Linked DNA regions of Undibacterium sp. KW1. The protein of the gene in region 1 interacts with the protein of each later gene in a pairwise test. Links are inferred from orthologs where the notes say so. Each region holds a gene or a part of one and is shown in the gene's direction. Other genes may lie near its edges.

What was found. The genes of interacting proteins can lie anywhere in the genome.
Region 2: the proteins of hfq (region 1) and rho interact in binary tests that used the Escherichia coli proteins (3 or more experiments, as listed by UniProt). The link is inferred for Undibacterium sp. KW1 from one-to-one orthologs.

What each region holds. Positions count from the first base shown.
Region 1 is NZ_AP018439.1:2,455,243-2,459,063, forward strand. Bases 606-3,441 are described here. They hold hfq (RNA chaperone Hfq), read left to right. Parts: upstream 606-1,823; coding sequence 1,824-2,060; downstream 2,061-3,441. Other genes in these bases: der (ribosome biogenesis GTPase Der), read left to right, coding at 606-1,624; hflX (GTPase HflX), read left to right, coding at 2,091-3,218; hflK (FtsH protease activity modulator HflK), read left to right, coding at 3,250-3,441. Also shown: outer membrane protein assembly factor BamB, read left to right, coding at 1-275; more of der, read left to right, coding at 281-605; more of hflK, read left to right, coding at 3,442-3,821. UniProt on the Escherichia coli protein: RNA chaperone that binds small regulatory RNA (sRNAs) and mRNAs to facilitate mRNA translational regulation in response to envelope stress, environmental stress and changes in metabolite concentrations.
Region 2 is NZ_AP018439.1:1,614,023-1,617,322, reverse strand. Bases 1-2,808 are described here. They hold rho (transcription termination factor Rho), read left to right. Parts: upstream 1-677; coding sequence 678-1,940; downstream 1,941-2,808. Other genes in these bases: UNDKW_RS07080 (nitric-oxide reductase large subunit), read right to left, coding at 2,740-2,808; UNDKW_RS07085 (DUF2249 domain-containing protein), read right to left, coding at 2,397-2,660; UNDKW_RS07090 (cupin domain-containing protein), read right to left, coding at 2,008-2,346; trxA (thioredoxin TrxA), read left to right, coding at 107-433. Outside these bases: more of UNDKW_RS07080, read right to left, coding at 2,809-3,300. UniProt on the Escherichia coli protein: Facilitates transcription termination by a mechanism that involves Rho binding to the nascent RNA, activation of Rho's RNA-dependent ATPase activity, and release of the mRNA from the DNA template.

The sequences.
Region 1 (3,821 bases):
GTGCCGTAAATGCCTTTGCCCGCAACGGTGGCGCAAGTGCCTGGCGGAATGACAAGCTCAGCTATCGTCGTTTGTCAGCACCAATTTCGTATGACCGTGCAGTTGCGGTCGGCGATTTCGCAGGTTATGTCCACTTCCTGTCAAGGGAAGATGGTTCTTTCATCGGACGTGTTACTACCGATGGTAGTCAGATTTTAGCAGCGCCTTTGGTGGTCGATGCTAAACTGATCGTTCAAACAAAATCAGGATCAGTGGTTGCTCTTGCAACCGAGTAATAATAATGAAGCCGGTTATCGCACTTATAGGCCGACCTAACGTCGGCAAATCCACGCTGTTCAATCGGCTCACCCGTTCACGCGACGCTTTGGTCGCAGATTTACCTGGCTTGACCAGGGACAGGCATTACGGCGAAGGCCGTGTTGGTGAACGCCCTTTTCTGGTGATTGACACTGGCGGTTTCGAGCCTGTCGCCAAAGAAGGCATCATGCATGAAATGGCCAAGCAGACCAAGCAGGCTGTGGCTGAAGCAGATGTTGTTGTTTTTATCGTCGATGGTCGTCAGGGTCTGACACCGCATGACAAAACCATCACGGATTTCCTGCGCAAATCAGGCCGCTCCGTCATGCTGGTGGTAAATAAGGCCGAGGGCATGAAATATACCTCGGTCACTGCAGATTTTTATGAACTGGGTCTTGGCGATCCTTATGTGATCTCTGCCGCACACGGTGATGGTGTAGCAGATCTGGTCGAAGAAATGGTTGATATCGCCTTCGCCCAGCGCCCTGAGGAAGTTGAAGAGCCTGAATCCCAGGTTCGCGGCATCAAGATTGCCATCGTTGGCCGTCCCAATGTCGGTAAATCGACACTCGTGAATACCCTGCTGGGTGAAGAACGGGTCATCGCTTTCGATATGCCTGGTACCACTCGCGACTCGATAGAAATCCCTTTCGAGCGTGATGGCGTGCATTATTCCCTGATTGACACCGCTGGTATACGTCGCCGTGGCAAGGTTTTTGAGGCCATAGAGAAATTCTCTGTCGTTAAAACCCTGCAATCGGTGTCGGAAGCCAACGTAGTCTTGTTGTTGCTGGACGCACAGCAGGACATTTCAGAGCAGGATGCCCATATTGCAGGCTTCATCCTGGAATCTGGTCGTGCGCTGGTAGTTGGCGTCAATAAGTGGGATGGTTTGCAAAGTGACAGGCGCGATGAGATCAAGATGGACATAGAGCGCAAACTGAATTTCCTGACATTTGCCAAATTCCACTTCATTTCAGCCTTGAAATCGACTGGTATAGGTCCTCTGATGAAATCCATTGATGCTGCTTATGCTGCTGCGATGGTTAATTTATCTACGCCCAAACTCACACGTGCCCTGATTGAAGCAGTAGAACATCAACAACCCAAGCGCAAGGGCTCTATCCGTCCCAAGTTGCGCTATGCGCATCAGGGTGGGCAAAATCCGCCTATTATTGTCATTCACGGCAATGCACTTGAGGCAGTGGGTGATGTGTATAAGCGTTATCTCGAAAAACACTTCCGCGAAACGTTTTCACTCACTGGTACTCCTTTGCGAATAGAAATGCGTTCTGGCAAGAATCCGTTTGACAAGTCGTCGAAGTAAGCTCGTTCAGTTAAGTCTGCTGGCAAGTATTAAAATGTAAGAAAATGCTTGGTTGATCTCCTTTTGCAGTGAAATTTAAGCAAGAGATATGCAATTAAGATGAAAATAGATTACATTACTTTGTAATCAACTTCTGGGAATACTTGTATTATGATAAGTAGTCCCCAACTCCTAATCACAACAACACAATGGAGCTGTTATGAGCAATAAAGGGCAATTATTACAAGACCCATTTCTGAACGCTTTGCGTAAAGAACATATTCCTGTATCAATTTATCTGGTCAATGGCATCAAATTGCAGGGCCATATCGAATCTTTCGACCAGTATGTGGTTTTGCTGCGTAATACTGTGACACAAATGGTTTACAAGCATGCTATTTCTACCGTTGTACCAGCACGCGCAGTCAGCATTAACACCGAGCCAGAGGCAGAGTAATTTTTGAGTAATGAAATAAAGAAGCCGTCCATGCGCGCCGCTTTAGTCGGCGTGGATTTTGGTAAGGACGACTTTGCCGCCAGCCTGGAAGAACTCTCTTTGCTTTCGCAGTCCGCGGGGGCAGAGCCGGTTACAACCATCACTTGCAAACGATCAAGCCCTGATGCTGCTTTTTTTGTCGGCAGCGGCAAGGCGGATGAGATTGCGCATGCTGTTGCCGACGCTACGCTGGATATAGTCATTTTTAATCATGCACTCTCGCCGGCGCAACAGAGGAATCTGGAGCGCCACCTGAAGGTGAGGGTGGTTGATCGTACCAGCCTGATCCTGGATATTTTTGCTCAACGTGCCCAAAGTCATGAAGGTAAGGTTCAGGTGGAATTGGCTCAGTTGCAACATCTGGCCACGCGATTGATACGTGGCTGGACGCATCTGGAAAGACAAAAAGGTGGTATAGGTTTGCGCGGCCCAGGCGAGACTCAGCTTGAGACTGACCGCCGCTTGCTGGGGGAGCGTGTCAAAATGCTCAAACAAAAGCTCGATAAGCTACATAAGCAAAGGGAAACCCAGAGACGTTCGCGTGGCCGTAGTAATACCTTGTCGGTTTCTCTGGTCGGTTATACCAATGCGGGTAAGTCCAGTCTGTTTAATACTATGACCAAGGCAGGCGCTTATGCCGCCAATCAATTATTTGCAACGCTGGATACTACTTCGCGCCGCTTGTACCTGGGCGATGCGGGTAATATCGTCATTTCTGATACGGTTGGTTTTATTCGTGAATTGCCTCATCAACTCGTTGCAGCGTTCAGGGCAACATTGGAAGAAACGATACATGCCGATTTGCTCTTGCATGTCGTAGATGCAAGTAGTCCTGTAAGGTTTGACCAGATACAACAAGTCAATCAGGTGCTTGAAGAAATCGGCGCGGATCACATACCACAGATACTTGTGTGGAATAAGATAGATCTTGCTGAGCTGGAGCCTTCGGTCGAGGTAGATGAGTGTGATAAAATCCAGAGGGTTTTTTTGAGTGCCCGCACCGGAGCAGGTATAGGTTTGTTACGCGAAGCTATCGCCGAATTCGCACTGGCAAAAACGTCTGGCATTGCGCAAACGGCAACGCCAGAGGCAGTTGATGCACGCTTTGATTTTCAGTAGTCCAACCCACTATTCATTGGATAGCGACAGAATGCTTGTTTCATTTCTCAAAAGAATTGGTTTGACCATGTCCATAAATGATCCGCAATGGGGGCGTGGTTCACAAAACAATAATCAAAATAATAATAAGCCCGATGGCAAAAAACCACCGGATGGCCCACCTGATCTTGATCAGTTATGGAAAGACTTTACCCAGAAATTGGGGCGTCTGTTTGGGCAAAATGGTGGTGGCGATAATGGTGGCAATTTTTCACCAGACTCATCTGGCGCTAAAGTTGGCGCATCCCTGATTGTTGCCGTAATCGCGCTGGTATGGTTGTCCAGTGGTTTTTTCATCGTGCAAGAAGGGCAAACTGCTGTCATCACGACATTTGGTAAATTCAGCCATCAGACTTCTGCCGGCTTTAACTGGCGCTGGCCTTATCCTGTCCAAGGACATGAGATAGTCAATCTGTCGCAAGTCAGAACGGTGGAGATAGGCTACAAAAAAGGCTCAAAAGAGCGCGAATCCCTGATGTTGACTGATGATGAAAACATCGTCGATATTCAGTTTGCTGTCCAGTACACCTTGAACAATGCCGCAGACTGGCTGTATAACAACCG
Region 2 (3,300 bases), 840 kb from region 1 along the record:
CGTGACTATCACCCCCAGATTCAAACCAGAATGCGGCGCTGTCCCAAAATACCGACATTCAGTGGCGCTGTTACCCCTTAATTTTTCCCCTCTCGTTGAGGATTCCATGAGCGAAAACATCAAATATGTAAGCGATGCTTCATTCGAAGCAGACGTATTGAAATCTGACGTACCAGTATTGGTCGATTTTTGGGCTGAATGGTGTGGCCCTTGCAAAATGATTGCCCCCATACTGGAAGAAGTTGCCAAAGAATATAATGGCAAGATCGTCGTTGCCAAGATGGACGTCGATGCAAACCAGGCAGTTCCTGCCAAGTTCGGCATCCGTGGTATCCCTACCCTGATCCTGTTCAAAAATGGTAGTGCTGCCGCACAAAAAGTAGGTGCATTGGCAAAAGGCCAATTAATCTCTTTCATTGACAGTAATATTTAAGGTATTATTGCGGTCTGAAACTTTAAAGTTGCAAATAACAAGCTTGTTTGCAGCTTTAAAACAGAGACAAGCTGCCTTGTTTGCCGGTTAGTTGATAGCCATCATTCAAGGCATGCTGATTCAGCCCAATTTTAAGTAAAATTAAATAAAACGAAAACCGAGACAGAAATTCTTTCTATCCTGTTTAATCCGTAGTTCCTCCGTTCACTCCCCCACCCCATAATCCCATCCCGGGACACTCACCATGCATCTATCTGAATTAAAGGCCTTACACGTATCCGCATTATTGGAAATGGCCATAGGACTCGATATCGATAACGCAGCGCGTATGCGCAAGCAGGAATTGATGTTCGCGATCCTCAAAAAACGTGCAAAAGCAGGCGAACAAATTTTTGGCGATGGCGCCCTAGAAGTATTGCCCGACGGCTTTGGCTTCCTGCGCTCGCCAGATGCCAGCTACATGGCCTCGACTGACGATATCTATATCTCTCCTTCGCAAATCCGCCGTTTCAATCTGCATACTGGCGACTCTATCGAAGGTGAAGTGCGCACACCCAAAGACGGTGAACGCTATTTTGCATTGGTGAAGGTGGACAAGGTCAATGGCGAATCGCCAGAAGCCTCCAAGCACCGCATCCTGTTTGAAAACCTGACACCGCTGCACCCGAACAAGGTATTGACCTTGGAACGCGAGATGCGCGGCGAAGAAAATACCACCGGCCGCATCATCGACATGATCGCCCCTATAGGCCGTGGTCAACGTGGTTTGCTGGTAGCGTCACCAAAATCCGGTAAGTCCGTCATGCTGCAACACGTGGCACACGCGATTACCACCAATCACCCTGACGTTACTTTGATCGTTTTGCTGATCGACGAACGTCCTGAAGAAGTAACCGAGATGCAGCGTTCAGTACGCGGTGAAGTGGTCGCATCGACTTTCGATGAACCAGCCACCCGTCACGTCCAAGTTGCTGAAATGGTGCTGGAAAAAGCCAAACGCCTGGTTGAAATGAAAAAAGACGTGGTCATCCTGCTGGATTCCATCACCCGTCTGGCACGTGCTTACAACACCGTCATCCCTGCATCCGGCAAGGTATTGACTGGTGGTGTGGACGCCAATGCCCTGCAACGCCCAAAACGCTTCTTCGGTGCAGCACGTAATGTAGAAGAAGGCGGCTCACTGACTATCATCGCGACAGCCCTGATCGAAACCGGCAGCCGTATGGATGATGTGATCTATGAAGAGTTCAAAGGCACGGGCAATATGGAAGTCCATCTGGAACGCCGCCTTGCCGAAAAACGTGTCTATCCAGCCATCAACCTGAACAAATCCGGCACCCGTCGTGAAGAATTGCTGATCAAACCGGATCAGTTGCAAAAGATCTGGATCTTGCGCAAGTTGCTGTATAGCATGGACGAAATCGAAGCGATGGAGTTCATCCTCGACAAGATGAAAGCCACGAAAAACAACGCAGAGTTTTTTGAAATGATGCGCAGGGGCGGTTAATCCCCCTCCTGTTTTCAGGCTAAAAAGCCGTCACTTTTGTGACGGCTTTTTTTTGCTCATTGATTTGCTAGCTTGCGACTTTCAACAATACTATCGTCACCAAAAATGAAGTATCGCTGAGCGCCGTTACAGCATGCGGCAAACCAGCCTCCAGATACAGCAGATCGCCTGCATGCATGATCCTGGGTCCAGCCTGTAGCTCGATTTGTACCTCACCACTCAGGCATTGTATGGTGATAGGCCCCTGAACATGATGTGAAGGCAGGCTCCTGCCCTGCGCCAGATGCATGCGTATGACTTCCAGATGCTCGTCTTTAAACAAGGCGTGCGCTGGCACTGTCAGTAATTGCGCCTCGGGCAACAACAAATTAGCCATTTCTCCTGAGCGCAAATGTGGCATGGCCATGTTATCTCTCCTTTAGTGCAATCAGATTTGACGCCATGAGCAGCACAGAATTATGTCGCCACATGAAAATCAATAATGATTTCACCAGGCTCTTGCGAAACATAGGCCACTTTTATACCCGTACCAAAGTGTTGTGCGATCTGAGCAAGCAAGGGCAAGGGATTATGGTCATTGCAAAAACGCATGGTTTCTCCCGGCCTTAATGCTGACAAGGCGCCAAAGATTGCGGCATGGCGAAAACGTTTGGCAACGCCACGCGCATCGAATTCATATACGCCATCGGCCAAAACGGGAATAGAACAATCATGAGCCATGATGAAACTCCTTTTAATATAGATGAAAATAAGCAGAAAACACAGGGAGAGTAATTTCTACCCTCCCCTGAATAAATAACTAAAGCTTGCCGGAAGCCTTGGTATAAGTCATATCAAGCGCACTTGCCTGCGTGCGCTTTTGGCCTATCAGCAGGCGCAAGGCAAATATAGCCAGGCAGACGACACCAACAGAGAACACGACGTCACCAGGAACCCGCAACCAGACCAGGGTTTCCATAAAGTGTGAATGGATGACCTCGGGTGAACGTGCATACCACATGCCCTTGCTGATGCTTGCCATGGCCTGGTAAATCCCGGCAGGTACCAACGACATGAACACCATCATTGCCAGTCCTATATTGAGCAGCCAGAACATTGCCTGCAACAATTTATCGGACCACAGCGCGCGCTCAGACAAGCCTCTCAGGCAGAACAGCAGCAAACCTATACCCAGCATGCCATACACGCCAAACAAGGCAGCATGGCCGTGCGCAGCTGTCATATTCAAGCCTTGCATGTAGTACAGGGCAATAGGGGTGTTGATGGAAAAGCCCAGCAAACCCGCGCCAACAGTGTTCCAGAAACCAACAGCAATAAAGCACAGTATCGACCACTTATAGGCCTGCACCCAGGCTGCCGC